DNA from 3 places in the Kitasatospora sp. NPDC051705 genome. Region 2 is predicted to be linked to each of the others. Evidence: riboswitches for the same ligand, from Rfam matches in the RefSeq annotation. Region 2 holds a riboswitch; each other region holds the start of a gene.

Region 1 (10,305 bases), on a different contig from region 2:
GGCCTTCGCCGCCTCCCACGGCTCCGACGAGGCCGCCGCCCGGGCCACCGCCTGGCTGGCCAAGCCCGAGATCCTCGGCGGCTACCTCGGCGACGGCACCACCGAGGCCTACGCCGGTGCCACCGCCAAGCTGCTGCTCGCCGCCGAGGTCCGCGGCGCGAACCCGACCGCCTTCGGAGGCGTCGACCTGCCGGCCCGGCTGCGCTCCCTGCAGACCGCCGAGGGCCGCTTCTCCGACCGCTCCCAGTGGGGCGACTACAGCAACGCCTTCGGCCAGTCGCTCGCCCTGATCGCCCTGCACCGCACCCCCGGCGGCGCCCCCGCCGCGGCCGTCGACTTCCTGGCGAACAGCCAGTGCGCGGACGGCGGTTACCCGGTCTCCTTCGGCCAGACCACCTGCACCAGCGACCCGGACGCCACCGCGCTGGCCGCCCAGGCCCTCGCCGCCACCGGCCGCACCGCCAAGGCGAACGCCGGCCTCGGCTGGCTCACCGCCCACCAGAACGCCGACGGCGGCTTCGCGGCCGCCGGGGCGACCGCCTCCAACGCCAACACCACGGGCCTGGCCACCCAGGCGCTGCTGGCCGGCGGACGCCTCGGCGCCGGCCTCAAGGGCTGGAGCCGGCTGGTGAAGTTCCAGCAGGGCTGCTCCGCCGACCCGGCGGTCCGCGGCGCCGTCGCCTACGACGCGACCGGATTCGACCCGGCCAACGGCGCCCGGGCCACCGCGCAGGCCGCGCTCGGCCTCGCCGGCACCCCGCTGGCCACCCTCTCCGCCGCCGGCGCGCGTCCGGCCGCCCCGACCCTGGCCTGCCCGGCGCCCGCCGCCCGCTGAGCCACCGAACTCCTGAGCCACCGAACCCCTGAGCCCACGAGGAGAGTTCCGATGACCGACACCCTCACCCCGGCCAGACCGGCCCGCCGCGCGCTCGGCTCGATCGCCGCGGCCGCGGCCCTCACCGCCGGCCTGCTCGGCGCCTCCGCCGTCCAGGCCCCCGCGGCCCACGCGGCCGCCTGCAGCGGCACCACCGGCGTCACCGTCGTGGTCGACTTCACCGCCGTCGGCGGCGGCGTCGAGACCGGCTGCGCACCCGGCGATCCGGCCACCGGGCTCGCCGCGCTGACCGGCGCCGGATTCACGTACGCCTTCCACCCGCGGTTCCCCGGCTTCGTCTGCAAGATCAACGCGCTGCCGGCTACCTGCACCAACCCGACCGGCAGCGCCTACTGGTCCTACTGGCACGCCCAGCACGGCGGGCCCTGGTCGTACAGCAGCCTGGGCGCGGGCAGCTACAACCCGGCCCCCGGCGACGTCGAGGGCTGGTCCTTCGGCGCCGGCGCCCAGCCGGGCATCACGGCGCCCTGACGTCCGGAGGCACCTGCCGGCACCCCGGAGCCCCGCGGGGAGGGGTGCCGGCAGCTCCGGCACGCCCTGCGGTGCGGCAGGAGGCACCCGGCCGTCCTGATCCGCGCGGCCCGTCCCGTCAGGGTGAGCGGACCATCTGACGGGCCGTTGACTCCCACTCCGCTGACGTGGTCTGATGAACCGGTTTTTCACCTCGGTCCTCAGGGGAAGCCGGTCCAACTCCGGCGCTGACCCGCAACCGTAGATCCGCCCAGGGCGGATGAGCCGGAATGCCTGAACCGGGGTCTGTTCAGAGAGCACTCGCGTCGTCGCGGACTACGACGCAGTTCCGACGGCCACGCGCTCCACCGGCAGCCGTCGGCTGCGCCGTTGCGCCCCGCGTCGACCGACCAGGGAGACGCCGGTGAGGGTCAGCAGCAGTCGTACGCGCCACAGGAGCCGGGGCACCACGTCCCTGCTGGCCGCCGCAGCACTCGCGGTCACCGCCTGCGGCACGGCGCTTGTCGGCCGGCCCGCCGTCTCGCTCGCCGGGGCGGCCGTCCCCGCCGCGGGCCGGACGCCGGACGTCGCCAGGGGCGCCGCCTACCTCGCCGACCCGTCCCGCCTGATCGACGGTCACTACTACGAGGGCTTCCCGGCCTTCGCCGACTTCGGACTCACCATCGACGGCGCCTACGCGCTCGCCGCCACCGGCACCGACGACGCCGCGCTGCGCCGGATCGTCGACTTCCTGGACCAGCGGGGCAAGGACGCCAGCGAGCGCACCGTCGACGACTGGACCGCGATCGGCACCGAGTACGCCGGCGGCGGGTCGATCGGCAAGGAGGCGCTGCTCGCCGAGGTCGTCGGCCGTGACCCGCGGAACTTCGGCGGCCACGACCTGATCGCCGCCCTCGCCGCGATGGTGTGCACCAAGGCCGACACCAACACCGGCTGCGACGCCGCCGGGAACTACGGCTACGCCACCTCCGTCTTCTCCCAGGCGCTCGCCGTCATGGCCCAGCTCCGCGCCGGGGACGCCGCCAACGCCGCCCCCGCGGTCGCCTACCTGAAGGGCCTCCAGCACCCGGACGGCTCCTGGCCGAGCCTGATCCCGGCCACCGGCGACTCCGACGTCGACAGCACGGCGATCGCCGCCATGGCCCTCGCGCTCGTCCCCGGCGACGACGCCGCAGCGCAGGCGGTCGACAAGGGCCTCGGGTGGCTCGCCGCGCGGCAGTTGCCCGACGGTGGCTTCCCCGGTGCGGCCGGTGACTCGACCAACTCGGCCGCGCTGGCCGTCCAGGGCATGACGCTGCGCAAGGCCGACTACGGTGCGCAGATCGCCAAGGCGCTCGACTTCCTCGCCGGTCAGCAGAACGGCGACGGCGGGTTCAACGTCGCCTCCGCCGGGCAGCAGGGTTCGGACGTCCGTGCCTCGACCCAGGTGGTCGGCGGCGCCACCGGGATCTCCTTCGGCACGCTGAGCCGCCCCCTCGGGGGCACACCGACGCCGACGCCGACGGGGACGCCGACCGGAACTCCCACGGGGACGCCGACGGGGACGCCGACCGGAACTCCCACGGGGACGCCGACGGGGACGCCGACCGGTACGCCGACGGGCACGCCCACCGGAACCCCGACCGGTACGCCGACGGGCACGCCCACCGGAACCCCCACCGGAACCCCGACGGGCACGCCGACCACCCCGGCCGGCACCCCGACAGGCTCGCCGACCACGACCGCACCGGCCCCGGTCACCGACACCCCCGCGGCCGGCGGCGGCCCGACCGTCCGTCCGGCCGGAGGCGTCGACGCCCCGGCGGGTGCCGGTGTCGCCCCGTCCGGGGGCGTGCCGGTGTCGACCGGCTCCGGCAGCCTGGCCGGCACCGGTAGCCAGGCGCTGACGCTGACGGCAGGGGCCGGTGCGCTGACCGCGCTCGGCGCCGCCGCCGTCCTCGTCGCCCGCCGCCGCCGGACCGCGGCCCCTGGACGTCACCGATGACCGGGGGACCGGGCGCCCGCCTCGGCCGGCTGTTCGCGGCGACGGCGCTGACCGCGGCCCTCGCCCTCGGCGGCGTCGCCGTGGACACCGCCCCGGCCGCCGCGGCGCCGTTGCCGATGGACCAGTGCACCACCACCTCCGGCGTCGTGCTCGCCGTGGACTTCAGCAGGTGGGGCGGCCCGCTGTTGCGCTCCTGCGGGAGCACCCCCACCACCGGGTACGCCCTGCTCAACCAGGGCGGCTGGAAGACCGCCGGCACCGGGCACGACGGCCCGGCGTTCATCTGCCGGATCGGCTACAGCGGCTACCAGGGCGGCAAGCAGTTCCCGACCCCGGACCAGGAGAAGTGTGTCCTCACGCCGCCGGCCACCGCCTACTGGTCGTACTGGCACGCCGATCCGGGCCAGAACGAGTGGTCCTACAGCCAGCTCGGCGCGATGAGCTACCACCCGAAGCCGGGCAGCGTCGACCTGTGGATCTTCGGTGGCACCGACATCGAGGGCACCGAGGGGCGTCCGAGCTTCTCGCCGGACACCGTCCGGGCGCACAGCGCCGACCCGGGTGGGCAGCCGGCCGACCCGGGCCAGGGCTCCGCGGGTGCTTCCGGCGGCGCCGCGGGCGGGTCGAGCGGTGGTTCCGGTGCCGCGGGCGGCTCGGGTGCCTCGGGCGCTTCGGGCGGCTCCGGCGGCGGGTCGACGGGTGCCGGCGGTGCGACCGGCGGTGGCGGCGCCGCTGCGGCTTCGGGAAGCACCGGGGCCACCGGCAGCACCGGGGCCACCGGCGGTACCGGCGGGACCGGCGGCACCGGCCGTGCCCCGGCCCCCGCCCGGCCCCCGGCGGGCGGGGCCCGTCCGCCCGCGCCCGCCACACCCCCGACGGGTGGCACGGCCGGTACCCCGCAGGACGGCATCACCCCGCCGGGCGCCCCCGAGCCGGTGCCGGTGCCCGCCACGCCGGTGCCGGTCGAGCCGTCCACCCCGGCACCGACGGACACCCCGACCGACCGGTCGGCCCCGCCGGCCGTGGAGCCCGCGGTGGCCGCACCGACGGCCACCCCCGCCGTGCCCGGCGGCGTGGTGAACGCCGACCCGGTGGCCGACGCCCCGCACGACTCCGGCTCGATGCTCCCCGCCGTGGTCGGATCCGTCCTCGTCGTGGCCCTGGGCGTGGCGACGGTGGTCACCGCACGGCGCCGCCGCCGACGGGCCGAGTGATCGCGTGACCGTGCTCGACGAACGCGTCGCGGCCCCGCCCGCCGTCCGCGGGCCGGGCCCGGGCGGCCGGCGCGCCCCGCGGAACCTGCACCCGCTGGCGTGGTGGGCGTGGGCGCTGGCCCTGGCGACGGCGGCCAGCCGCACCACCAACCCGCTGCTGCTCCTGCTCGTCCTCGCCGTGCTCGGCTACGTGGTGACCGCCCGCCGCACCGAGGCCCCGTGGGCCCGCGGGTTCACCTACTACCTGTGGGTGGCCCTGACGGTGGTGGCGATCCGGGTGGTCTTCCGGTGCGTCTTCGCCACCGGCATCACCCCGCACGACCACCTGCTCTTCTCGCTGCCGCACATCCCCACGCCCGCCTGGTACGCGGGCATCGAGATCGGCGGCCCGGTCTCGCTGGAGGCGACGCTCTCGGCGGCCTTCGACGGGCTGCGGCTGGCCTGCCTGATCTGCTGCATCGGCGCGGCGAACACCCTCGCCAACCCCAAGCGGGCCCTGCGGGTGCTGCCGGGCGCCCTCTACGAGCTGGGCGTCGCCGTGACGGTCTCGCTGAGCGTCGCGCCGCAGCTGGTGCAGAGCGTCCAACGCGTCGCCCGGGCGCGGCGCCTGCGCGCCGGACGGACCAAGGGCGTCCGCGCGTTGCGCAGCATCGTCGTGCCGGTCCTGGAGGACGCGCTGGAACGCTCGCTCAGTCTGGCCGCGGCCATGGACTCGCGCGGCTACGGGCGCTCCGGCACGGCCTCGCGCCGCTCCCGCCGGCTCACCGGCGCCCTGATGCTGCTCGGCATGTGCGGCCTGTGCGCCGGGGTGTACGGGCTCCTGGACGGCACGGCTCCCGCCGCGCTCGGGCTGCCGGCCTTCCTCGCGGGTGCCGTTCTCTGCGTGGCCGGCCTGCTGCTCGGCGGCCGGCGGGTGCGGCGCACCACGTACCGGCCGGATCGGTGGCGGGCCGCCGAATGGGGCGTCGCCGGCTGCGGGGTGACGGCCGCCGTCCTGCTGTTCGCCACGGTGGGCTACGACGCCACCGACCTCAACCCCTCCCTCTACCCGCTGACCTGGCCGACGCTGCCGCTCGTCCCGGTGCTCGCCCTGCTGCTGGCGGGCGCCGCCGGGATCGTCTCGCCGCCGCCCGGCCGGACGCCCGAGCCGGCCGGCGACCGGCGCGGGGCCGGCACCACCCGCGGCACCGGTACCGACCGCACGACCCCCGAGGTGAGCACGTGATCCGATTCGACCAGGTCGGCGTGGTGTACGACGGCGGGAGCGAGCCCGTCCTGCGCGACGTCGACCTGCACGTCCCGGAGGGCGAGCTCTGCCTGGTGGTCGGGCGCACCGGCGCCGGCAAGTCCACCCTGCTCGGCGCCGTCAACGGTCTCGTGCCGCACTTCACCGGCGGCACCCTGCGCGGCCGGGTCACGGTGGACGGCCGGGACACCGCGCACCACCCGCCGCGCGAACTCGCCGACGTGGTCGGTGTGGTCGGGCAGGATCCGCTGGCCGGCTTCACCACCGACACGGTGGAGGAGGAACTCGCCTACGTCATGGAGCAGTTGGCGATTCCGCCGGAGGTCATGCGCAAACGCGTCGAGGAGACCCTCGACCTGCTCGGTCTGGCCGACCTGCGCCACCGCGCCCTGTACGAGCTGTCCGGCGGGCAGCAGCAGCGCGTCGCCATCGGCTCCGTGCTCACCGCGCACCCGCGCGTCCTGGTGCTGGACGAACCGACCTCCGCGCTGGACCCGACCGCCGCCGAGGAGGTGCTCGCCGCGATCACCCGGCTGGTGCACGACCTCGGCGTCACCGTCCTGCTCGCCGAGCACCGCCTGGAACGGGTCGTCCAGTACGCCGACCGGGTCGCCTACCTGCCCGGCGACGGCACCGTCGTGCACGGCCCGCCCGCCGAGGTGTTCCGGGCGACGGCGATCGCGCCGCCCGTCGTCGACCTCGGCCGACTGGCCGGCTGGCGGCCGCTGCCGCTGTCGGTGCGGGACGCCCGCCGAGCCGCCGCGCCGCTGCGCGAGCGGCTCACCGATCGACCGGTTCCCCCGCCGCGCCGGGCAGCGGTGGCGGGGGAGCCGGTTCTGGAAGCCCGCGGGGTCGTCGTCCGGTACGGTCCGGTGGCCGCCGTGCGGGAGGTCGACCTGACGCTGCGCGCGGGCGAGGTGACGGCGCTGATGGGCCGCAACGGCTCCGGCAAGTCCTCCCTCCTGTGGGCCCTGCAGGGCTCCGGCCCCCGCCAGGGCGGCAGCGTCCGGGTCGCCGGAGCCGGGGGCGGGAAGGCCGAGGACCCCAAGCGCCTGTCCGCGGCCCGGGCCCGGCAGTTGGTCGGACTCGTCCCGCAGACCCCCACCGACCTGCTCTACCTGGAGACGGTCGCCCAGGAGCTCGCCCAGAGCGACCTCGAGGCCGATGGCGCGGGCGGGCCGACCGCGCGGCGGATCCTCGACCGCCTGGCCCCGGGGATCCCGGACGAGACCCACCCCAGGGACCTGTCGGAGGGGCAGAAGCTGGCGCTCGTCCTGGCGATCCAACTGGCCGCCGCACCGCGGGTGGTGCTGCTGGACGAACCCACCCGGGGGCTGGACTACCAGGCGAAGGAGGCGCTCACCGGCATCGTGGACGCCCTCGCCGCCGAGGGGCGGACCGTCGTCGTCTCCACCCACGACGTCGAGTTCGTCGCCCGCGCCGCCGACCGCGTCGTGGTGATGGCGGAGGGCGAGGTCGTCGCCGACGGACCGACCGCCGAGGTCATCGTCGCCTCTCCCACCTTCGCCCCCCAGACCGCCAAGATCCTGGCGCCCCTGGTCTATCTGACGACACGTCAGGTCGCCGAGGCGCTCGCACCCGCGGAGTCCGCCCGATGACCGCCCTGCGGATCCCCGGCCGGGCCCGGATCGTCATCGCCCTGGCCGCCTTCATCGGCCTGGTCGCCTTCACCTGGCCGTTCGTCGTCGCCCCCGGAACGTTCGGCTCCACCTACGCGCCGCCGCTCATCTTCGGCGCCCTGCTCGTGCTGGTGCTCGCCGTCGTCATCGCCGAGATCTCGGCCGGCGGCATCGACGCCAAGGCGCTCGCCATGCTCGGCGTGCTGTCCGCCGTCAACGCCGGGCTGCGCCCGCTCGGCGCCGGGACGGCCGGCGTGGAGACGGTGTTCTTCGTGCTCGTCCTGGCCGGCCGGGTCTTCGGCCCCGGCTTCGGCTTCACCCTCGGCTGCACCTCGCTGTTCGCCTCCGCCCTGCTCACCGGCGGGGTCGGCCCCTGGATGCCGTACCAGATGTTCGGCTGCGCCTTCGTCGGCATGCTCGCCGGACTGCTGCCGAGGGCCCGGCGGCGCTGGGAGGTCCCGGTGCTGGCCGCGTACGGGGCCTTCTCCGGCTACCTGTTCGGGTTCCTGCTCAACCTCTCCTTCTGGCCGTTCTCCACCGACCCGAACAGCTCCATCGCCTACCTGCCGGGCCTGCCCTTCACCGAGCAGTGGCACCGCTACCTGCTGTTCGACCTGGCCACCTCGCTCGGCTGGGACACCGGCCGCGCCGTGACCACCTTCACCGCCGTCCTCGTCGTCGGCCCGGCCGTCCTGACCGTCTTCCGCCGCGCCGCCCGCCGCGCCAACTTCGAACCCACCGTGCGCTTCGAGGCCCCGGCCGCCCCCGGGACTCCGGCCGGGGCGCCCGCCGGGGTGCCGCCCTCCTGAGACGGCCGAGCCGGTGCTCCGGAACGGCCGGACGCCCCGGGGACGCGCGGGCGGCGCGTTTCCCGGGGCGGTGGGCGTGCGGGCCGGTCAGGCGGCCCGATGGGTGTGGAACCCGCGGCCGGTCTTGCGGCCGAGCAGACCGGCCTCGACCATGCGGGAGAGCAGCGGCGGCGGCGCGTACAGCGGCTCCTTGTACTCCTCGTACATGGAGCGGGCGATCGCCTCGACGGTGTCCAGGCCGATCAGGTCGGCGAGGGCGAGGGGGCCCATGGGGTGGGCGCAGCCGTGCACCATGCCGGCGTCGATGTCCTCGGGGCTGGCGTGCCCGGCCTCGGCCATGCGGATCGCGGAGAGCAGGTAGGGCACCAGCAGGGCGTTGACGACGAAGCCGGCGCGGTCCCGGGAGTGGACGATGCGCTTGCCGAGGACGTCCGTGGCGAAGGCCTCCACCCGGCCGACCACGGCGGGGTCGGTGTGCAGGGAGGTGACCAGCTCGACGAGCGGCATCACCGGCGCCGGGTTGAAGAAGTGCAGGCCCAGGACGTGGGAGGCCCGCCCGGTGGTGATGCCCAGCCGGGTGACCGGGATGGCGGAGGTGTTGGTGGCCAGGACGGCGCCCTCGTCGACGAGGACCTTGTCCAGGGTGTGGAGCACCTCGGCCTTGACGTCCTCGTGCTCGACGACCGCCTCGATGACCAGCTGACGGTCGGCCAGGGTCTCCAGGTCGTCGGCGAACAGCAGGTGCGCCCAGGCGTCGGTGCGCTGCTGCTCGCTGATCCGGCCGCGGTCGACGGCGCGGTGCAGGGAGCGGTCGATGCGGGTGCGGGCGGCGCGCAGTGCGGCCGGGCCGTTCTCACAGACGATGGTGTCGAGCCCGGCGCGGGCGAGGACCTCGGCGATGCCGGAGCCCATCTGCCCGGCGCCGACCACGGCGACCCGTCGGATCTCGTTCATGTCAGTGCCTCCGTGCTGGGGCGGTTCAGGCCGCCGTGCGGATTCGGACGAGGTGGCGGGCGTAGGCGTCGGTGGTGAGGAAGGGCGGCAGCTCGGCGCCGAGGGCGGTCTCCTCCAGGATCCGCACGGCGTCGTCCACCGGCGCCGGGTCGGCGCCCTCGGCGAGCAGCGTGCTGCGCTCCCGGTCGATGAGCCGCCGCACCAGGTCGGGGGTGGCGAGGGAGCCGCCGGTGAGGCGGGTGCAGTGGTGCTGCCACTGCCAGAGCTGGCAGCGGGCGATCTCGGCGGTGGCGACGTCCTCCATCAGCCCGAACACGGCGACGGCGCCGGAGCCGTTCAGCCAGGCGACCAGGTAGCGCAGGGCGACGGCGACGTTGGAGCGCAGGCCCTGTTCGGTGGGCAGGCCGGCCGTGAGCCGCTGGACGCCGAGCAGGTCGGCGGCGCTGACCTCGACGTCCTCGCGGGTGCGGTCGAGCTGGTTCGGGCGGTCGCCGAGGACGGCGTCGAAGGCGCTCCGGCAGGTGTCGACCAGGCCGGGGTGGGCGACCCAGGAGCCGTCGAAGCCGTCCCCGGCCTCGCGCTCCTTGTCGGCGCGGACCTTGGTCAGCGCCGTCTCGTTGGCGGCGGGGTCGCGCTGGGGGATCGCGGCGGCCATGCCGCCGATGGCGTGGGCGCCGCGCCGGTGGCAGGTGCGCACCAGCAGGTCGGTGTAGGCGCGCATGAACGGCTGGGTCATGGTGAGGGTGGCGCGGTCGGGCAGGACGTAGCGCGGGCCGTGCTGGGCGAAGTTCTTGATCAGGCTGAACAGGTAGTCCCACCGGCCGGCGTTCAACCCGGCGGCGTGCTCGCGCAGTTCGTGGAGGATCTCGTCCATCTCGAAGGCGGCGGTGATGGTCTCGATCAGGACGGTGGCCCGGACCGTCCCGTGCGGGATGCCCAACTCGGCCTGGGCGAGGGTGAAGACGTCGTTCCAGAGCCGGGCTTCGACGTGGTTCTCCAGCTTCGGCAGGTAGAAGTAGGGGCCGCTGCCGCGCTCGATCTGCCGCTTTCCGCAGTGGAAGAGGTAGAGGCCGAAGTCGACCAGGGCGCCGA
Region 2 (10,305 bases):
GTGAAGGCGAGAGAAAGGTCGCCCTGGATCACGAACGACCCCGTATCCGTCTGGTAGACGTTGGGGCAGTCCTTCTCTCCGCACTCGCCGCTTCCGTTGCCCGTGAGGCGGGTGAGAGCTGCGCGTCCAGACATGTCAAGCCTCCCTTTTTCGAGCCGGTTTGACTAACCGGTAGCCACGCTAGAGGCATGGAGGCGGGCCGTCCACGCATCGGCGTGACTATGCACGTCATTGACTAAGGATCTTGGTTTGGCATCTGTGGGACGTGCACGTTGCCGTGCGACTGTGTGCGGTCCCACGCGGGCAGGTCTGACCTCCCCGCCCAGCGTGAACGCTGGGCGGGGAGGGACTTCAAGGCAGGTGGGTGGTGACGCCAAGCTCCTCCCTCACTGGCTGCCGTGACGCTCCCACCAGTCGGCGAACGGCTCGGCTTGGCGCAGAGCTGTGTCTCGCCAGTGGATCCACTGCTTCACGTCAGGTTCCTCGTCTGCCCCGATGAACCTGCCCTCGCCGTCGTAGGCCATGGAAAATGCTGTCGACTCGTCGAACATCCAGAAGTCGGGGCAACCGTCGATGGGGTTCGACCTCCCTGTGACGTCCAGGATGAAGAACTCCTCGCCAGCGGCGGCGTTCGCTCGGTACCCCCAGCCCAGTTCGAACTGGAGGTACGGTGTGAGTGGCCGGGTCAGTGCGTGGACTCGGTACATCCGGCGGCCGGCGTCAGTGTTCCTCCTGACCTTCGCCAGCCATTCGCTGTTGTAGCCGGAGGGCTGAGGCTCCCCAGCGAGGAATGCCCGATAGGCATCGACGTTGCCGGAGTTGCCGTAGTCGTCCAGGGTCTCCAGTCGAAATGCCTCCTGTTGGAAGCTTTCGAAGAGTGCGCCGAAGGCGTCACGAGAGATGGTCATGATCAACCCTTCTTGGTGGCTCAGTGGGTCGCCGTGTAGTCCCCGAAGGGGACGGCGTGGGTGAGGGCGATGTCTCGATACCGCTGGTACTCGGGAAGGCGGTCGGCGGGGAGGAGTTCGGCGCCGGTGAACGTGCCGGTGTCGGTGTAGTGCATCCGGTAGACCCGGGTGTCGTCGAACAGCCAGAAGTCGTGGTCGGGGAGGCCGGACACCTGCTGGTGGCCGTGTCGATGATGCCGATCGACTCGCCGGCCTTGAGGTTTCCGGGGTAGGCCGCCAGCTCGTACCGGAGGTAGTCCGACAGGGGAGACCGGAGGACGTGCACCCGGGCCACCCGCTTGCCCAGATCCGTCATCGAGCGGACCCACGGGTTGTCGGCACAGTCGGGCGGCAGCCCTTTGCCCGCGAGGAAGTCGGCGAACTCCTCGCGTTCTTCGTCCACGTCGTAGACGGCCAGTGTTTCGAGCCGGAAGGCCGTTCGTTCGAAGGTCTCGAAGAGGAGGCCGAAGTCTTGACCCTTGAGCACGGAAGTGAACCTCCAGAGGGGGCGACTCGTCGATGCGCAGCCTGTCCCGCTCGAAGCTGCGGGGTCAAGGACGCGGATTTGCGAGGGACGTAAGGCCGTTCGACCACCCCGGGCTGGTGTGAGCACCAGCCCGGGGCGGCCGAGTTCAGGGGTGGTGGGTGGTGATGGTGATGGGGTGGGCGGTCCAGCGGGTCAGCTCGCCGACGTAGAGGGTGGTGCTCCACCGGCCGCCGCGGGCGAGGCAGTAGGCGACGCCCTCGCCGCCGCCCGGGCCGATGCAGAGCCGGACGAAGTCCCGGTGGGCCTCGCGGACGGGCAGCTTGCGCACCCGCTCCCACAGCACGGGCAGTGCGTGGTCGAGGCTCGGGAAGACGGTGGGCAGCATGATGCCGACGATTCCGGCCCGGACAGCACTCATGCGGCGGCCTGCTCGGGGGAGATCTGGCACCAGACGACCTTGCCGATCCCGCCCCGGCGCGGGCAGCAGCCCCAGCTCTGCGCCAACTCGTGGACGAGGAGCAGGCCGCGGCCGGCCTCCTCGGAGTCGGCCGCCTCGCGGAGTTCCGGCTTCTCGCTGTCGGCGTCATGCACCTCGATGCGGAGGAGGCCGTCGGCAAGCGTGAAGCGGACCTGGATCAGGCGGTCGCGCGGCGTGCGGGCGTGCTGGACGGCGTTGGTGACCAGCTCGCTGACCAGCAACTCCCCGGTGGGGAGCAGGCGTTCGCCGCAGGGGTGGGGGAGCAGGAACTCGCGGAGCTCCTGCCGGGCGGCTCGGGGAGACGTGCGGTGCCGGGGCAGCCAGCAGGTCTGCTCGGCGGGGGAGAGGGGAGCGGCTTCAGGCATGGCGGGGCCACCTCTGGAGTGTGCAGGTGAGAGCGGCTGAAGGGGGCATGGGGATGCCCGGGATGAGTCCGCGGCGGTCACTCTGGGTGGCATGGCGGACTACAGCAAGTAGCATGCGGTGGAAATGAGTCAATGCGCAACTTGCCCGATGGAAATTTTCCAAGATCTTTTTCCGGGGCGTATGATCTGGGCCTAACCGGTGTGATGGAGCATCAGATGAGCCAAGCGCGACCCACAGTGCGCCGCAGGCGATTGGCGGCTGCTTTGGTCAGGCTGCGAGAGGAAGCCGGCAAGTCGCCCGAAGCGGCGGCGGAGCGTATCGGTTGTCACCGTTCGAAGATCAGCCGGATAGAGAACGCGCGGCTGGGCATCTCGCTCGGCGAGCTGCGAGATCTGCTGACCTTCTACGGTGTGGAAGACCACGGCCGTGTCGAGGAGTTGGTCGCTCTTGCTCGTCGGGGCCGAGAGCCCGGGTGGGTGCAGCGGGCGAGCTTGGCTCGGCCGTCCTACTCGGACTTCATCGATTACGAGGAGACGGCTGACTACATCAGGTCGTTCGAGAACATGCTGATCTCTGGCCTGCTGCAGACTCCCGACTACGCTCGCGCGGTGATGCAGGCCAAACCGTCCGGGCTGGCCGCCGAACAAGTGGATGCCTTGGTGACTGCTCGGATGGAGCGACAGGAGGTGCTCACCAGGCCGAACCCGCCGCGCTTGTGCGTGATCGAGGGCGAATCGGCGTTGCGCGTTCAGGTGGGTGGCGCGAAGGTGATGGCTGGGCAACTCGACAAGCTGGTCGAGATGGCTGGGCATCCCTATGTGGAGCTCCAGGTCTTGCCGGACCGCGCCGGTGCCCATGCTGGTTTGATGGGCTCATTCGTGATGTTCAGTTTCCCGTCTCCCGACTACTCGGACGTAGTCTGCGTCGAGCACCGGACAGGGACGCTCTACATGGAGACGCCAGCCGAGATCGATGAGTACACATTGATCTTCGACTCGCTCCGCTCAATCGCCTTGAGTCCGGCTGACAGTCTCGACATGATCGCTCGGGTACGACAGGGGTTCTGAACTCCGGGCAAGAGATGGGTGAGTTATGACCGGCGAGTGGCACAAGAGCACCTACAGCGGGCAGGGCGGGAACTGCATCGAGGCACAGGCCAGGTCGATGACGACAGCGGTCCGGGACTCCAAGGACCCTGGCGGTCCCGTGCTGCTGTTTCCGGCTGAGGCCTGGGCCTCGTTCCTCGTGGGGGTCAAGTCCGGGGAGTTCTCGGCCGACTGATCCAACACGGAGGTGCCCCGCACGGGCTGTGGCCGTGCGGGGCACCTCTCCGTCCGTCTACCGGGCTACTTCCTAGAAGTCGTCGTCGAAGGAGACCGAGCCCTCGACGGCGACCTGGTACGCCGACACCCGGCGCTCGAAGAAGTTGGTCAGCTCCTGGACGTTCTGCAGCTCCATGAAGCCGAACGGGTTGCTGGACCCGTAGCGGATCGGGAGCCCGAGACGGGCGAGGCGCTGGTCCGCCACCGCCTGCAGGTACTCGCGCATCGAGGCGGTGTTCATGCCGGGCAGGCCGTCACCGCACAGGTCCTGGGCGAACTGGAGCTCGGCCTCGACGGCCTCCTCCAGCATCTCCGTGACCTGCTTCGCCATCTGCTCGTCGAAGAGGTCCGGCTCCTCCTCGCGCACGGTGTCCACCACCGAGAACGCGAAGTCCATGTGCATGGACTCGTCGCGGAACACCCAGTTGGTACCCGTCGCGAGACCGTGCAGCAGACCCCGGCTCCGGAACCAGTACACGTAGGCGAACGCGCCGTAGAAGAACAGCCCCTCGACACACGCCGCGAAGCAGATCAGGTTGAGCAGGAACGCCCGCCTGTCCTCCTTGCTCTGCAGCGAGTCGATGTGGTCGACCGCGTTCATGTACTTGAAGCAGAACTGGGCCTTCTGGTGGATGGAGGGGATGTTCTCCACCGCGGCGAAGGCCGCGTTGCGGTCCTCCGGGTCCGGAAGGTAGGTGTCCAGCAGCGTCAGGTAGAACTGGACGTGCACGGCCTCCTCGAACAGCTGACGGCTCAGGTAGAGCCGCGCCTCGGGGGAGTTGATGTGCTTGTACAGGCTCAGCACGACGTTGTTCGCGACGATCGAGTCACCGGTCGCGAAGAAGGCGACCAGCCGGCCGATCATGTGCCGCTCGCCCTCGCTCAGCTTGGCGAGGTCGGCGACGTCGGAGTGCAGGTCCACCTCCTCGACCGTCCAGGTGTTCTTGATCGCGTCCCGGTACCGGTCGTAGAACGACGGGTAGCGCATCGGGCGCAGGGTCAGCTCGAACCCGGGGTCGAGCAGCATCTTCTCGCGGTCGTCGGACATCACTGGCAGGCCTCGCAGGACTCGGGGTTCTCCAGGGAGCAGGCCAGCGCGGCCTCCTCCTCCGGGGTGAGGGTCGGCGTGTTCACCGGGACGGGCGCGGCGGCACGGGCGGTGCCGGAGGCGGCCTGGGCGATCCGGGTGGCCGGGCGCGAGCGCAGGTAGTAGGTGGTCTTCAGACCGACCTTCCACGCGTACGCGTACATCGAGCTGAGCTTGCCGATGGTCGGCGCGGCCATGAACAGGTTCAGCGACTGGCTCTGGTCGAGGTACGGCATGCGGGCCGCGGCCAGGTCGATCAGCGCGCGCTGCGGCAGCTCCCACGCGGTGCGGTACAGCGACCGCACCTCGGCGGGCAGCCAGCCGAGCTCCTGGACGGAGCCGTTGGCGTCGCGCAGGGCGTCGCGGGTCGTCTGGTCCCAGACGCCGAGCTCCTTGAGCTCGCGCACCAGGTACGGGTTGACCTGCAGGAACTCGCCGCTGAGCGTCTCGCGCTTGAACAGGTTGGACACCTGCGGCTCGATGCACTCGTACACGCCGGCGATCGAGGCGATGGTCGCGGTCGGGGCGATGGCCAGCAGCAGCGAGTTGCGCAGGCCGGTCTCGGCGATCCGGGCGCGCAGCGCGCTCCAGCGGTCGGCCCAGTGCGGCTGCACGTCGAAGTGGTCGATGTGCAGCTCGCCGCGGGCGGCGCGGGTCTCGCCGTACGCCTCGTGGCGGCCGAGCTGCTCGGCCAGGTCGGCGGAGCGCTCGTAGGCGGTGAGCATGATGCGCTCGGCGATCAGCGTGGACAGCCGCGCCGCCTCGGCCGAGTCGAAGTCGATCCGCAGCTTGAAGAAGACGTCCTGCAGGCCCATCACGCCGAGGCCGACCGGCCGCCAGCGGGAGTTGGAGGTGCCGGCCTCGACGGTCGGGTAGAAGTTGATGTCCACCACGCGGTCGAGGAAGGTGACGGCGGTGCGCACGGTGGCGTCCAGCCGCTCCCAGTCCATCGCGCCGAGCAGGTCCTCCGCCGACGCGCCCTCGGCGACGTGCGCGCCGAGGTTGACCGAGCCGAGGTTGCAGACGGCGGTCTCGGAGTCGTCCGTGACCTCCAGGATCTCGGTGCACAGGTTGGAGGAGTGCACCGTGCGGCCGGGCAGCGCGGTCTGGTTGGCGGCGCGGTTGGAGGCGTCCTTGAAGGTCATCCAGCCGTTGCCGGTCTGCGCCAGGGTGCGCATCATCCGGGCGTACAGGGTCTGCGCGGGGATGGTGCGCACGGCCTTGCCGGCCTGCTCGGCCTTGCGGTAGGCCTCGTCGAAGTCGGAGCCCCACAGGTCGACCAGCTCGGGGACGTCGGCGGGGGAGAACAGCGACCAGTCCTGGTTGGCGTTCACGCGGCGCATGAACTCGTCCGGGATCCAGTGCGCCAGGTTGAGGTTGTGGGTGCGGCGCGCCTCCTCGCCGGTGTTGTCGCGCAGCTCGAGGAACTCCTCGATGTCGGCGTGCCAGGTCTCCAGGTAGACGCAGGCGGCGCCCTTGCGACGGCCGCCCTGGTTGACCGCGGCGACGGAGGAGTCGAGGGTGCGCAGGAACGGGACGATGCCGTTGGACTTGCCGTTGGTGCCGCGGATCAGGCTGCCGCGGGAGCGGATGCGCGAGTACGACAGGCCGATGCCGCCGGCGTGCTTGGAGAGGCGGGCGATCTGCGCGTAGCGGCTGTAGATCGAGTCCAGGTTGTCCAGCGGCGAGTCGAGCAGGTAGCAGCTCGACATCTGCGGGTGGCGGGTGCCGGAGTTGAACAGGGTCGGCGAGGAGGTCAGGTACTCCAGCCGGCTCATCAGGCGGTACAGCTCGGCCACCTCGCGCACGGACTGCTCGGTGTCGCCGACCGCCAGGCCACAGGCGACGCGGAGCAGGAAGTGCTGCGGGGTCTCGACGACCTTGCGGGTGATCGGGTGGCGCAGCAGGTAGCGGGACTGCACGGTGCGCAGGCCGAAGTACTCGAAGCGGTCGTCGCCCTGTCGGTCGATCAGCGCGTCGAGCGCGGCGGCGTGCTTGGCGACGAAGGCGGCGGTGGCGTCGCCGATCAGGCCCTCGGCGTGGCCGACGGCGATCGAGGCGGCGAACGAGGTCGCGCCCTGGCTGTCGGCCTCGTCGACGATCTCCAGTGCGAGCAGGCGGGCGGCCAGCTTCGAGTACTGGGGGTCCTCGGCGATCATCGACGCGGCGGCGTCCACGGCCAGCCCGCGCAGCTCGGCGAAGTCCGAGCCGGCGTGGCGGCCGCGCAGCGCGGCGGCGGCGACATGGCCGGGGTCCACCTGGGGGAGATCGACACTACGGTCGGTGAGCAGCCGCAGCAGCGCGCCGCCGGGGTCGGAGACCGTCGGGGCGGCGGGGGCGGAACCGGAGCCCTGGGTGGGCAGGGTGGCTGAGGCAGCGGTGGTCAAGGCGCTCTCTCCTGGCGGCGATCGGCGGCGGTGATCGGGTCCGGGCCGAACGGGGCAGGGGAGCACGGCGCGTACGCAGGAGTGCGTCGCGCGACGGTGGCGTCCCCGGCCCGCCCGCGAGGCCCGGAAGGTACTGCTCGTGCTGGCGCGGCCTCTGCGGGAGGGCCGTGGCGCACGCCGTCGGCAGGTACTCGGACTCGCGGGCGCGGCTTGTCGAGCCGCCCGCACACCGCTGCGGGGCAGTCCCGGACTCGCACCGGGTTCCCCTGCTTTGACAGCAGGAGTGAGCATACATCTAGTGGCGGCTGACTGCGGCGGCACCATATGTTGTGGCCGACGTGTCGTGGGCCACGGTGGGCCCGGCGGCCGTTCAGTGCTTCAGATAGACCTTGTAGGTGCTCGAATCGCCCGTCGGAGAGGTGAACTGGGCGATCAACCGGTAGTGCCCGCCGCTCGCCAGCGCCGTCGCCAGGACGCGGTCCGTGGCGGCCGGGGCGGTGCTGTCCAGGACCACGACGGTGAAGTAGCCGTCCTTGATCGCGGCGGCGCTGCCCTCGTCGCCGTGATGCTCGACACCCGCCGCGTCCCGGTAGTCCGTCCCGGAGCGGGCCGACGTCCACTGCTCGGGCCGGCTGACGGCGCCGAGGTAGTACTCGGGCAGCCCGTCGACCTCGGTCAGGTAGTGGCCCTGCGGCGTGGCGTGCACCCGCAGGACGGCGAGCAGCCGGCCGGAGTCGGGCCCGTTCTGGTAACGCAGCGCTGACTGCTCCAGACCGAGCGCGAGCAGGGCGACCCAGACCAGGATGCCCAGCTGCGGGTGGCGGAAGTGCGCGCCGACCAGCCGGGTGAGGCCGACCCCGGCGAGCGGGGCGGCGAGCAGCATCCCGAAGCCCAGGTGCCGGAACAGCGCCCCCGAGGTGCCCAGCGCCAGGTGGACCGCCGGGACCAGCAGGGCGGTGCAGGTCAGGGCGGTGCCCAGCAGGGCGCGCTGGGCGCGGGTGGTGGTGACGCCGTCGTTCTCCGGCGACTCGAGCAGCTGCTCGCGGCGGGCGTACGCGATCGTGCCGGCCACCGCGAGGACGGTGAACAGGCCGCCCCACTGGACGGTGTTCAGCAGGATCTCGCCGCCCGGACGGGAACCCTGCCCGTGGGCCGGGGACCACCCGGCGACCTTGCCGAGCAGTCCGAACGGCAGCAGGGCGCCCACCGTGCCGGCGGCGAGCAGCAGGGACCGCAGGGCGGCCGGGCCGAGCCGTCGCCGCGGCCAGGTGGTGGCCGCCGCCAGCGCGACCAGCGCGGGCAGCGTGAACACCGCGGAGTACGCGACGGCGCAGGCCAGGGCGGCGACCGGCGCGGCGAGCAGGACGAGGGCCACCGGGCGGCGCGCGGTGAACACCGTGACCCAGGCCGCCAGGGCGACCAGCAGGACGGCGAGCGCCTCGGGCGCGGCGTAGAAGCCGACGACGACGGTCGACTGCACCACCGCGTAGCCGGCGATCGAGCAGATCGCCACCCGCTCGTTGAAGAGCCGGCGGGTCAGCGAGTACAGCAGCACCGTGGTGAGCAGGGCGAAGCAGAGGCTGAGCACCCGGGCGCCGAAGATGCCGTTGGCGTCGGCGGCGGCGCCGGCCAACGGCAGGTACAGCTGGGGCGTGCCGGGTATTCGCTCGGCCAGGTGGGTGGTCACGGGGGTGCCGTGCAGCAGGTGGTCGAGCTGCTGGCGGCCGGCCACCATGGCGGCGGCCTCGTCGGGGTGCGCGGCGGCGAGCAGGCGCAGCGAGAGCAGGGCCTGGATGACGAGGACGGCGGCGAGCACGCCGCGGGCGATCCAGCGGCGCCGGGGGCTGGGGGCCGGGTCCCAGCCGATCGCGGGGACCTGCGGGATGGTGTACGGCGCCAGCTCGACGGCCTGGTCGTCCACCGGGCCGGGGGCGCCGGTCGGGGCCACCTGCGGCGGCGCGTCGGACGCATCGGGTCCCGGAACATCGGGCCCGGGAACGTCGGGTGCCGGAACGTCGGGCCCGGGAAGGTCGGGCCCGGGAACGTCGGGTGCCGGAACGTCGGGCCCGGGAAGGTCGGGCCCGGGAACGGCCGGCCCGGACGGATCGGTCCCCGGGCCGCCGGTCCCGGAAACCCCGGGCCCGGGGACGCCGGACGCAGGGACCCCGGACGCAGGAACGCCGGGCCCGGCACCGTCGCCTCCCGCCGCACCCGGCCCGGGCGAGCGGTCGGCGCGGCGGAACAGGTCGGTCCCGGCCGCGGGCGCCGAGGGGGCGGCGTCCGCCGTGGTCGGCGGGTGCCCGCCGCCGTCACGGGTGTCCGCGTCGAGGGCGGCCCGTGCGGCCCGCAGGGCGTGGGCGGCCCGGGCGGCGCGCGCGGCCCGTGCGGCGGCCGGGGCGGGTACGGCCTCGTCCGGCACCGGTACGGGCAGGTGTGCGGGCACCGGCGCCTGTGCGGGCCCGGCGGCCGCGTCGTCCGGGGCGGGGGCGAACTCTGACTCTGCGCTCATCATGGGTTCCGGATGTCGAAGCCGAAGCGGGGGTCGGACACGCGCCGCCTGAAGGCCGCGAGGGTCTCCGGGACGGCCTCGACGCGCCAGTCGGCCCGTTTGACGATGTTGAACCAGACGAAGCCGAGGATGTCGTCGTGCGCCGCGACCCCGGAGAACAGCTGGTCGATGTCCGCGAGCTGGCGTTTGCCCTGTTCCGAGGCGGTCTCGCAGATGAAGAACGGCTTCTGGCTGAAGCCGCGGATCTCGGCCATGGTCGGCCCGTACAGGAGGTCGAAGTTCTTCGGCCCGGTGCGGGTGAAGTACCCGGTCATGCCGGCCCAGTCGACGTAGGCGTCGCCCGGGTAGTAGGGCGCGAGCCGGGTGTTGGGCGCCGGGTCGGTGATGTTCGGGTTCCAGACCCAGATGACGTTGGTCGCCCCGGCCCGGTCGAAGAGGTCGTGCACGTGCCGCCAGGCGGCCACGAACTCCTGGGCGCTGGCGGCCTGCCGGCCCCACGGGTACCAGTTGCCGTTCATCTCGTGCGCGATGCTGATCGCGATCGGCTGGTCGAGCTTGGCCACGGACTTGGCGACGCCCCGGACGTAGTCGTCGGTGTCGCCGGCGGCGATCGAGGCCAGCGAGTGGTTGTACGGCTCCCAGGCCATGTACGGCAGGGCCCCGGCCGCGTAGATGCGCTTGGCGCCCTGGGTGTCGAAGCCGCCCTCCCAGTGGGCGTAGAA
Region 3 (10,305 bases), on a different contig from region 2:
CGGCCTTCTGTCACATCCGGTTGGCCGTACGGACGGGCTGTCGTCCACAGCACCTCCACAAGATCGGGCAACAGAGGCAAACCGCCTGGCCGGAAACGTGTGGCGGGGCCATGCCAGCCCGGCGGGAGGGCCTCGGCGCCGGTCGCGCTCCCCGTCCGTCCGGTCACTTTCCGTGCCCGTCGGCCACCCCGGCACGGGCCGCGGCGAGGATCTTCGGGGACGATTGACGGCGTTTGCCGATCATGCGGGTGACGGTGCGGAAATCCGGCTGAAACGGCATTCCGCACCCGTCCGGAACCGGCCGCCGCGAGGAATTCCGGAGCCGCCGGAACGGCCCGGCGCGACCACCGGGAATGGCGTGGAAAGTCGGCCCGGCCGACTTTCCGCACACGGCCGACGAGGGCCGGCGGGGAGCGGGTGCCGTCGGAAGTCGGCCGTTCGAACGACACCGGCCCCGGGGTGCCGCCGGCCGCGTCCACCCCGCCTCTCCACCCCGCCTTTCCGCAGCCGCCTTTGCGCGCCGGCGTTTCCGCACCGGCCGCGCCTCCCGCGGGCGGCCGCGGGGGGCGGTCGCCGCCCGGACGGATCAGAGCAGGGGGGTGAGCCAGCGGCGCAGGAGTTCGGTGTAGTGGGTGGGGGCCGAGTTCCAGAGCGCGGCGTGGTCGGCCCCCGGGAAGGTTTGCAGGCTGACCACGTCCTGGCGGAGCCCGGCGAGGCGCTCCGCGCTGCGGAAGGGGGCGAGCTGGTCGTCCGGGCTGTGCATCAGGAGGGTGGGCACCCGTAGGTCGGCACCCTCGGCGATCCGGGTGAAGTCGGCGAGGTCGACCCCCGTGCGGCCCTCCGCGGCCAGCGCGCCGAGCTCGGCGGCGGGGCCGGTGTACCCGGCCCGCGCGGCGCGGCGGCGGGCGGTGGCGGGCAGGTCCAGGACGGGCGAGTCGAGCACGATCCCGCTGATCGCGTGCGCCCAGGAGGAGCGGGCCGCCGCCTGCAGGACCATGGTGGCGCCCACCGACCAGCCGTACAGGATGACCCGGCCGGCCCCGTTGTCCAGCGCCAGGCGCATCGCCGACTCGACGTCGCGCCACTCCGTCTCGCCGAAGTGGCTGAGCCCGTCCGGCGAGGCCGGGGCGCCCTCGTCACCCCGGTAGGTGACCGCCAGGGCGGGCAGCGAGAGCCGGTCCAGGACGGGGAGCACCGGGAGGGTCTGCTGCCGGTCGCCGCCGGGGCCGTGCACCAGGATCACCCAGGTGCCGCGCTTGCCGTCGAGGAACCAGACCGGCAGCGCGCCGAGCTCGCCGTCCGCGGCGGTCTCGCGGTACGGGAGGCCGAGCGCCGCGGTCGGGTCGCCGAGGTGGACGCGCGGGGTGAAGCGGACCTCGGTGCCGGGTGTGAGGGTGCCGCGGTCGGCGCGCAGGAGCTTGCGGGTCACGCCCTGCTCGTCGCTGTGCAGGACGTCCTCGACGACGGCGTGGCCGTGGTCGTCCCACTCGACCGCCCAGCGGCCCGGGCGCAGGCTCGCGGGGCGCCGGGTGAAGGTGATCCGGCCGGCCGCCAGGCTCTGCACCAGGACGGGGCCGGAGCCCTCGACGGCGGCGGCCGGGCGGACCGTCCGTTCGGAGGCCCGGCGGCCGATGACCAGGACGGCGGCCCCGGCACCGACGGCGGCGGCGGCCACGACGGCCGCGGTTCCCCAACGCATATCGCTCCCCGCTCTGACGGTCGGACGGTCTTGGACCGGACGGTGTTCGAGCACCAGTTCACCGGGAGGGCGGCCGGGCGGCCACCGGGCTGGGCCGTCCGGGGCACGACGGGGCGGCCGGCGGGGGTGCGGGCGGCGGGCGGGAGGCGGGCGGGCTGGAGGGGTACGGGCGGCGGTTCGGCGCGGGCAGGCGGGGGCGGGCGGGGGCGGGCCGCGGCGTCAGACCGGGATGTCGGTCCGGCGCCGCCCGAGCAACTCCCAGAAGCGCTCCGCCAACGGCTGCTCGCGGACCGGGTCCGGCACCGCGGCGGCCGGGGAGCCCCAGCTGCCGCTGCCCCAGTGGGAGGAGACCTGGTTCTCCTGCTGGAGGGCCGTCAGCACGGCCGCCAGGTCGTCCTCGTGGACCGGCACGATCCGGGCGACGGCCCGGACGTGGGCCTGCCACCGGCCGTCCACGCACTGGCGCAGGCACCGGTCGAGCTCCTCGCGGCGGCCGGTGACGTCGACGAGCTCGCGCAGCCGCAGGCCGAGCACCTGGGCGAGCGCGTGGGTCTGGGCCTCGTCGCCGTCCCACCGGCCGGTCAGCTCGGCGTCCTGGTAGCGGCGCAGGGCGACCCCGATCCGGCGGGCGGCGGCGTCCTGGTGGAGTTCGCGGGCGACCCGGAAGTCCCGCAGCCGGGTGGGGCGGGTGCCCATCAACTGGACGGCGGGGCACCAGAGCGCGCGGGCCAGCGCGATGAACTCCTCCTCGGTCGGCCGCAGCTCGCCGCTCTCCCAGGCGAGGACGTGGGTGGGCAGCAGGCGGACGCCGTGCGCGGCCATCCCGCCGACGACCTGGTCGGGGGTCAGGCCGAGGCCGGCCCGGTGGGCTCGGGCGGCGCCCGGCGAGAACGGCACCGGGGGCAGGGCGGGGGGCTGTCTGCGTCGCATGGGAACGAACGGTAGGTGCGGGTGGCGGCGGGCCCCAGCCGCCGAACACACGAAGCGGCCCTGGAGGTCCCTACGGACCGCTGGACGATCGCACAGGGTGTCATGCCCCTGCGGGCGGGCGGATCGGAGGTACCGACGGAGGTGCCGACGCGGGCCCCGCCGCCCGTCGCCGCCGCCCGGCCGGGAGCCCGCGGCCGCCCCGCGGCCCCCGGTCCCGTGTGACCAACCCCTCCGTGACCTCGGTTGACTCCCGGTTCGGCCGCGTGATGGGATCCGGGGGCCAAACGGAGGCATGCAGAGGAAGCCGGTGCGAGTCCGGCGCGGTCCCGCCACTGTCACCGGGGAGCACGCTCGGCAGGTTGCCACGGCGCGCCGTCAGAAGCCGCTGGAAGGCCCGGGGGTGCGTCCGACCCGGAAGCCAGGAGACTCTCGCCCCCGCTACGTCGAGCCAGGGCGCGGACCCTGAGTGAGGACACGCACGCGATGCAGGCTGCCCCGCCCCGCCGGACCCGACGCTGCCTTCCGCCGCACCCCCCGGTCCCGCCGCACCCGGCCGCCGCCCCCGCGAACCCGCCGCACCCGACGTGCGCCCGCTGACCCGCGCGGCGGCGTTCGCGCTGGGCGCCCTCGCGGGCTACGCCGCCGACGCCCGCTACGCCGACCCCCGCCGCGGCCACCCGGTGGCCGTCTTCGGCTCCGCCGCGGCCAGGCTCGAGCGCCGGCTCTGGCGGGACGACCGGGCGACCGGCGCCGGCTACACGGCCCTGTGCGCGGGCACCGTGGCCGCCGCCGCGGTGGCCCTGGACCGCACCGCGGGCCGGCGCCCGCTCGGCCGCGCGGCCCTGGCCGCCGCCGCGACCTGGACGGTGCTCGGCGGCACCTCGCTGACCCGGGAGGCCCGCACCATCGGCCGCTCGCTGGCCGCGGGCGACCTGACGGCGGCCCGGGCCCGGCTGCCGCACCTGTGCGGCCGCGACCCGAGCGCGCTGGACGAGCAGCAGATCGCCCGCGCGGTGGTCGAGTCGGTGGCCGAGAACACCGCCGACGCCGTCGTCAACGCGCTCGTCTGGGGCGCGCTGGCGGGCACGCCGGGGCTGCTGGCGTTCCGCGCGGTGAACACCCTGGACGCCATGGTCGGCCACCGCTCGCCGCGCCACGCCCGGTTCGGCTGGGCCTCGGCCCGGCTGGACGACGTGGCGGGCTGGCCGGGCGCCCGGCTGACCGCCCTGCTGACCGTCGCCGCCGCGCCGCAGCCGCGCACCGCCTGGCGGGTCTGGCGCCGGGACGGCTCGGCGCACCCGAGCCCGAACGCCGGCCAGGCCGAGTCCGCCTTCGCGGGCGCGGTCGGCGTCCGGCTGGGCGGCACCCTGCAGTACGGCGAGCGGGTCGAGCACCGACCCGTCCTGGGCGCCGAACTGCGGCCGGTCACGGTGGACGACATCGAGCGGGCCTGCGTGCTCTCCCGGAGGGTGGGCGCGCTGGCCCTGGGTACGACCGTGGCGGGGCACGTCGCACTGCGACTGCTGGCCGGCCGCGGAAGCAGAAGCGGAAAGGGACGGGCATGAGCAACGCGCTGCTGGTCGCAGGGACGACCTCGGACGCGGGCAAGAGCGTGGTGACGGCGGGCATCTGCCGCTGGCTGGCCCGCCGCGGGGTCGCGGTGGCGCCGTTCAAGGCGCAGAACATGTCGCTGAACTCCTTCGTCACCGCCGACGGCGCCGAGATCGGCCGGGCCCAGGCGATGCAGGCGCAGGCCGCCCGGGTGGAGCCGGAGGCGGCCATGAACCCGGTGCTGCTCAAGCCCGGCGCCGACGGCCGCAGCCAGGTCGTGCTGCTCGGCCGGCCGGTCGCCGAGGTCGGTGCGCTGGACTACCGCGAGCGCAAGCCCGTCCTGCTGGAGCGGGCCCTGGAGTGCCTGGCGGACCTGCGCCGCCGCTACGACGTGGTGGTCTGCGAGGGCGCCGGCTCGCCCGCCGAGATCAACCTGCGCGACCGGGACATCGCCAACATGGGCCTGGCCACCGCGGCCGGACTGCCCGTGGTGGTGGTCGGCGACATCGACCGCGGCGGCGTCTTCGCGGCCATGTACGGGACGCTGGCGTTGCTGTCCGCGGAGGACCAGCGGCACGTGGCCGGCTGGTTCGTCAACAAGTTCCGCGGCGACGCCCGGCTGCTCGCCCCCGGGCTGGAGATGCTCCACGGGCTGACCGGCCGCCCGGTGCTGGGCACCCTGCCGATGCTGCCGGGCCTGTGGCTGGACGCCGAGGACTCGCTGGACCTGTCGACCGTGGTGGACCGGGTGGACGGCCGCGGCCCGCTCGGCGCGGACGTGCTGCGGGTGGCCGTGGTGCGCTTCCCCCGGCTCTCCAACTTCACCGACGTGGACGCGCTCGCGCAGGAGCCGGGCGTGCTGGTGCGCTGGGCGACCCGGCCGGAGGAGCTGGCCGACGCCGACCTGGTGGTGCTGCCCGGCACCCGGGCCACCGTCGCCGACCTGGCCTGGCTGCGCGAGCGCGGCCTGGAACCGGCGCTGAAGGCCCGCGCGGCGGCCGGGCTGCCGGTGCTCGGGGTCTGCGGCGGCTACCAGATGCTGGCGGGCTCGATCGTCGACGAGGTGGAGTCCGGGGCCGGCGAGGTCGCCGGTCTCGGACTGCTGCCGACGCGCGTGCGGTTCGGCGCCGAGAAGGTGCTCGGCCGGCCGGTCGGCGAGGCGTACGGGCACCGGGTCGAGGGCTACGAGATCCACCACGGGGTGGTCGAGGTGGAGGGCGGCGAGCCCTTCCTGGACGGCTGCCGGGTCGGCCAGGTCTGGGGCACCACCTGGCACGGCGCGCTGGAGAACGACGGGTTCCGCCGCGAACTCCTGCGCGAGGTCGCCGGATCGGCGGGCCGCGCGTTCGTGCCCGCGCCGGACACGTCCTTCGCCGAGGCGCGCGAGGCCCGGCTGGACCGGCTGGGCGACCTGATCGAGGAGCACGCGGACACCGACGCGCTCTGGAAGCTGATCGAGGGCGGGGTGCCGGCGGCCGGATCGCTGCCGTTCCTGGCGCCCGGGGCACCTGGGGAGTATGCATGAGTGACGTCCGCTATCCGTTCACCGCGATCGTCGGCATGGCCGACCTGCGGCTCGGGCTGCTGCTCAACGCGGTCTCCCCGGCCGTGGGCGGCGTGCTCGTGCGCGGCGAGAAGGGCACCGCGAAGTCGACGATGGTGCGCGCCCTGGCCGGCCTGCTGCCGTCCATCGCCGCCGTCGACGGCTGCCGCTTCGCCTGCGACCCGGCCGGGCCGGACCCGCAGTGCCCGGACGGCCCGCACCCGGCCGCCGGCAGCCACGAACGCCCGTCCCAGCTGGTCGAGTTGCCGGTCGGCGTGGCCGAGGACCGGATCGTCGGCTCGCTCGACCTCGAGCGGGCGCTGGCCGAGGGCGTCAAGGCGTACGAGCCGGGGCTGCTCGCCAAGGCGCACCGCGGCGTGCTCTACATCGACGAGGTCAACCTGCTGCAGGACCACGTGGTGGACCTGCTGCTGGACGCCGCCGCGATGGGCCGCTCCTACGTCGAGCGCGAGGGCGTGTCGGTGCGGCACGCGGCCCGCTTCCTGCTGGTCGGCACGATGAACCCGGAGGAGGGCGAGCTGCGGCCGCAGCTGCTCGACCGCTTCGGCCTCACCGTCGAGATCGCCGCCACCCGGGAGCCCGCCGAGCGGGCCGAGGTGGTCCGCCGCCGGCTCGCCTACGACGCGGACCCGGCCGGCTTCGCCGCGCGGTTCGCCGAGGACGAGCGGGCGCTCGCCGGGCGCATCACCGCCGCCCGGGAGCTGCTCCCGGAGGTCGAGCTGACCGACACCGCACTGCGGCAGATCACCGCGGTGTGCGCCGCGTTCGAGGTGGACGGGCTGCGCGCCGACATCGTGATGGCCCGCACCGCCGTCGCGCTCGCCGCCTGGGACGGACGCACGGAGGTGCTGGAGGAGGACGTCCGCAAGGCCGCCCGGCTGGCCCTGCCGCACCGGCGCCGCCGCAACCCCTTCGACGCCCCGGGGCTGGACGAGGAGCAGCTGGAACGGACGCTGGAGGAGCACGCCCAGCCGGAGACCGAGCCCGAGCCCGAGCCGGAGGGCGACGGCCCCGACGGCGGCGACCCGGACGGGGACGGCCCGGACGGCGGCGGTGACGGCGGCCCGGGCGACGGCGGCCCCGACGGCGGCGGCGCACCCGAGCCGACCGGCGACGCGGCCCCGGAGACCTCCGCCCCGGAGCCCGCCCCCGCGGACGCCCCGGCGGAGGCCGGAGCACCCGAGCCGCAGCCCGTCCCGGCCCAGCACCCCGCCCCCGCCCGGGAGTCGGCGCCGGTCGCGGCCGGCGACCCGTACCGGACCCGGCTGTTCACCGTCCAGGGCACCGGCCGCGGCGCCCAGGGCCGCCGCTCCCCCGCCGAGACCAGCGCCGGCCACACCGTGCGCGCCCGCCGGCCGCAGGGCACCCTCAGCCGGCTGCACCTCACCGCCACCCTGCAGGCCGCCGCGCCGCACCAGGTCGCCCGCGGGCGCGACGGCCGCGCCCTGGTGCTGCACAAGGACGACTTCCGGGAGCAGGTGCGCCGCGGCCGCGAGTCCAACCTGGTGCTGTTCGTCGTGGACGCCTCCGGCTCGATGGCGGCCCGGCAGCGGATGACCGCCGTCAAGGGCGCCGTGCTGTCCCTGCTGATGGACGCCTACCAGCGCCGCGACAAGATCGGCATGATCACCTTCCGCGGCACCGGCGCCGAGCTGGCCCTGCCGCCCACCTCGTCCGTGGAGGTCGGCGCGGCCCGGCTGGAGTCGCTGCCCACCGGCGGCCGGACCCCGCTGGCCGCCGGGCTGCTGCGCGCGCACGAGGTGCTGCGGGTGGAACGGCTCCGCGACCCCGACCGCCGGCCGCTGCTGGTCCTGGTGACCGACGGCCGCGCCACCGGCGGACGCGACGCGCTCGCCGACTCCCGGCGTGCCGCCGGGCTCCTCGCCGCCCAGCGCACCGCCAGCGTCGTGCTGGACTGCGAGTCCGGCCCCGTCCGCCTCGGCCTCGCCCGCACCCTGGCCGGGCTGCTCGGCGGCAGCGCCGTCAGCCTGGACGAGCTGCGCGCCGAGGGCGTCGCCTCGCTCGTCCGCGCCAACCGACCCGTCACCACCTCGATGCGAAAGGCGGCCTGAGCCGACATGCCCAAGGGTGTCCCCGAAAGCGTCCCCGACGACGGCCTGACGACCCGTCAGCGCCGTACCCAGCCGATCACCGCCGTGCACACCGGCCCCGGGAAGGGCAAGTCCACGGCCGCCTTCGGCATGGCGCTGCGGGCCTGGAACCAGGGCTGGTCGGTCGGGGTGTTCCAGTTCGTGAAGTCCGCCAAGTGGAAGGTCGGCGAGGAGAACGCACTGCGCGTCCTCGGCGCCTCCGGCGAGGGCGGCACCGTCGACTGGCACAAGATGGGCTCCGGCTGGTCCTGGATCCAGCGCTCCGCCGAGCAGGAGATGACCAGCGAGGAGGCGGCCAAGGAGGGCTGGGAGCAGGTCAAGCGCGACCTCGCCGCCGAGACCTACCGCTTCTACGTGCTGGACGAGTTCACCTACCCGATGCACTGGGGGTGGATCGACCCGGCCGAGGTGGTGGCCGTGCTCGAGGACCGCCCCGGCAGCCAGCACGTCGTCATCACCGGCCGGTACGCACCCGAGGCGCTGACCGGCGCCGCCGACCTGGTCACCGAGATGACCAAGGTGAAGCACCCCATGGACGCCGGCCGCAAGGGCCAGCGCGGTATCGAGTGGTAGCCCCGAGAACGTGAACATCCCCCGCCTCGTCATCGCCGCGCCCTCCTCGGGCGCCGGCAAGACCACCGTCGCCACCGGCCTGATCGCGGCACTCGCCGCGCGCGGGCTGGCGGTGTCCCCGCACAAGGTCGGCCCCGACTACATCGACCCGGGCTACCACGCGCTCGCCGCCGGGCGCCCGGGCCGCAACCTGGACGCCTTCCTCTGCGGGCCGGAACGGGTCGCACCGCTGTTCCTGCACGGCGCGGCCGGGGCGGACGTGGCGGTGGTCGAGGGGGTCATGGGCCTGTTCGACGGGGCGTCCGGGCGCGGCGAGCTGGCCTCCACCGCCCACGTCGCCAAGCTCCTGCGGGCCCCGGTGGTGCTGGTGGTCGACGGCTCCTCGCAGTCCCGCTCGGTGGCCGCGCTGGTGCACGGCTTCGCCTCCTGGGACCCGGAGGTCCGGCTGGCCGGGGTGATCCTCAACCGGGTCGCCTCCGACCGGCACGAGCACCTCCTGCGGGAGGCCCTGGAGGAGGGCTCCGGCGTCCCCGTCCTCGGCGCGCTGCGCCGCTCCGCCGCCGTCGCCACGCCCTCCCGCCACCTCGGGCTGATCCCCGCGGTGGAACGCTCGGCGGAGGCCCTCAAGGCCGTCGCCGACATGGGCGAGCTCGTCGCCTCCTCCGTCGACCTGGACGCGCTGCTCGAACTCGCCCGCACCGCACCCGACCTGGCCGCCGACCCGTGGGATCCGACCGCCGAGGTCGCACCCGTCCCCGGGGCGCCGCGGATCGCCGTGGCCGGCGGGGCCGCGTTCTCCTTCTCGTACGCCGAGAACGCCGAACTGCTCACCGCCGCGGGCGCGCAGGTCGTCCCGTTCGACCCGCTGCACGCCTCCGCGCTGCCGGAGGGCACCGCCGGCCTGGTCATCGGCGGCGGGTTCCCCGAACTCTACGTGCGGGAGCTCAGCGGGAACGCCGAACTGCGCGGCGCCATCGCCGCGTTCGCCGCGGACTGCGGCCCGATCGCCGCCGAGTGCGCCGGACTGCTCTACCTGGGGCGGGAACTGGACGGCCTGCCGATGTGCGGCGTCCTGGACACCGGCGCCCGGATGACCGAACGCCTCACCCTCGGCTACCGGGAGGCCGTCGCCCTGCACGACTCCCCGCTCGCCCCGGCCGGCACCCGCCTGCGCGGCCACGAGTTCCACCGGACGGTCTGCGAACCGGGCGCCGGCGACCACCCCGCCTGGGGCTGGCACCTGCCCACCGGCCCGCGCACCGAGGGCTTCGCCGGCGGCACCGTGCACGCCTCCTACCTCCACCTGCACTGGGCCGGATCGCCCGCCCTGGCGGCCTCGTTCGCGGCGGCCGCGGCGGCGTTCGACGCCGGGACGGGACGGGGCGCCCGCCCCTAGGGTCGTCCTTAGGATGTGGGCATGCACGTGATCGTCCTCAACGGCGGCTCCAGCTCCGGCAAGTCCAGCATCGCCCGGCTCCTCCAGGAACGGCTCCCGGACCCGTGGCTGCACCTCGGCGCGGACACCCTGGTCGACGCGCTGCCGGCCCGGCTGCGGGACGGCGGCGAGGGCATCGGCGGCCTGGCGGACGGCGACGGCACGGTCGGCGTCGGAGCGGCCTTCGCGGCCCTGGACGCCGCCTGGACGCTCGGCGTCGCGGCGATGGCCCGGGCCGGGGCGCGGATCGTGGTGGACGAGGTCTTCCTCGGCGGCGCCGCCTCGCAGCAGCGGTGGCGCGCCGCGCTGGACGGCCTGGACGTGCTCTGGGTCGGCGTGCGCTGCGAGCCGGCCGTGGCCGCCGCCCGGGAGGCCGCGCGCGGCGACCGGGTCCCCGGCATGGCGGCCGCCCAGGCCGAGTCCGTCCACCGGGGCGTCTCGT

The links. A riboswitch is a leader RNA that binds a small molecule or an ion and turns the genes downstream of it on or off. The one in region 2 is predicted to bind cobalamin.
Region 1: it holds a riboswitch for cobalamin, as region 2 does, so the genes downstream of both, ACIA8Q_RS00355 (prenyltransferase/squalene oxidase repeat-containing protein) here and ACIA8Q_RS13875 (ribonucleoside-diphosphate reductase subunit alpha) in region 2, are expected to answer to the same signal.
Region 3: it holds a riboswitch for cobalamin, as region 2 does, so the genes downstream of both, ACIA8Q_RS25880 (cobalamin biosynthesis protein) here and ACIA8Q_RS13875 (ribonucleoside-diphosphate reductase subunit alpha) in region 2, are expected to answer to the same signal.

What each region holds. Positions count from the first base shown of each region.
Region 1 is NZ_JBITCO010000001.1:72,684-82,988, reverse strand. Features, by position in the region: gene ACIA8Q_RS00365 (peptidase) at 1-835, shown strand, start outside; gene ACIA8Q_RS00360 (flagellar hook-length control protein FliK) at 887-1,366, shown strand; cobalamin riboswitch at 1,533-1,662, shown strand; gene ACIA8Q_RS00355 (prenyltransferase/squalene oxidase repeat-containing protein) at 1,770-3,350, shown strand; gene ACIA8Q_RS00350 (hypothetical protein) at 3,347-4,564, shown strand; gene ACIA8Q_RS00345 (CbiQ family ECF transporter T component) at 4,569-5,789, shown strand; gene ACIA8Q_RS00340 (ATP-binding cassette domain-containing protein) at 5,786-7,429, shown strand; gene ACIA8Q_RS00335 (ECF transporter S component) at 7,426-8,259, shown strand; gene ACIA8Q_RS00330 (3-hydroxybutyryl-CoA dehydrogenase) at 8,347-9,213, opposite strand; gene aceB (malate synthase A) at 9,239-10,305, opposite strand, start outside.
Region 2 is NZ_JBITCO010000008.1:219,335-229,639, forward strand. Features, by position in the region: gene ACIA8Q_RS13835 (hypothetical protein) at 1-134, opposite strand, end outside; gene ACIA8Q_RS13840 (DUF6879 family protein) at 387-908, opposite strand; partial or broken gene ACIA8Q_RS13845 (DUF6879 family protein) at 929-1,560, opposite strand; gene ACIA8Q_RS13850 (hypothetical protein) at 1,580-1,852, opposite strand; gene ACIA8Q_RS13855 (ATP-binding protein) at 1,849-2,277, opposite strand; gene ACIA8Q_RS13860 (helix-turn-helix domain-containing protein) at 2,410-3,345, shown strand; gene ACIA8Q_RS13865 (DUF397 domain-containing protein) at 3,371-3,559, shown strand; gene ACIA8Q_RS13870 (ribonucleotide-diphosphate reductase subunit beta) at 3,632-4,648, opposite strand; gene ACIA8Q_RS13875 (ribonucleoside-diphosphate reductase subunit alpha) at 4,648-7,050, opposite strand; cobalamin riboswitch at 7,239-7,403, opposite strand; gene ACIA8Q_RS13880 (glycosyltransferase family 39 protein) at 7,445-9,022, opposite strand; gene ACIA8Q_RS13885 (glycoside hydrolase family 26 protein) at 9,583-10,305, opposite strand, start outside.
Region 3 is NZ_JBITCO010000024.1:33,122-43,426, reverse strand. Features, by position in the region: gene ACIA8Q_RS25890 (alpha/beta hydrolase family protein) at 587-1,699, opposite strand; gene ACIA8Q_RS25885 (transcriptional regulator) at 1,919-2,629, opposite strand; cobalamin riboswitch at 2,926-3,058, shown strand; gene ACIA8Q_RS25880 (cobalamin biosynthesis protein) at 3,214-4,194, shown strand; gene ACIA8Q_RS25875 (cobyric acid synthase) at 4,191-5,705, shown strand; gene ACIA8Q_RS25870 (putative cobaltochelatase) at 5,702-7,816, shown strand; gene cobO (cob(I)yrinic acid a,c-diamide adenosyltransferase) at 7,823-8,428, shown strand; gene ACIA8Q_RS25860 (cobyrinate a,c-diamide synthase) at 8,439-9,824, shown strand; gene cpt (chloramphenicol phosphotransferase CPT) at 9,852-10,305, shown strand, end outside.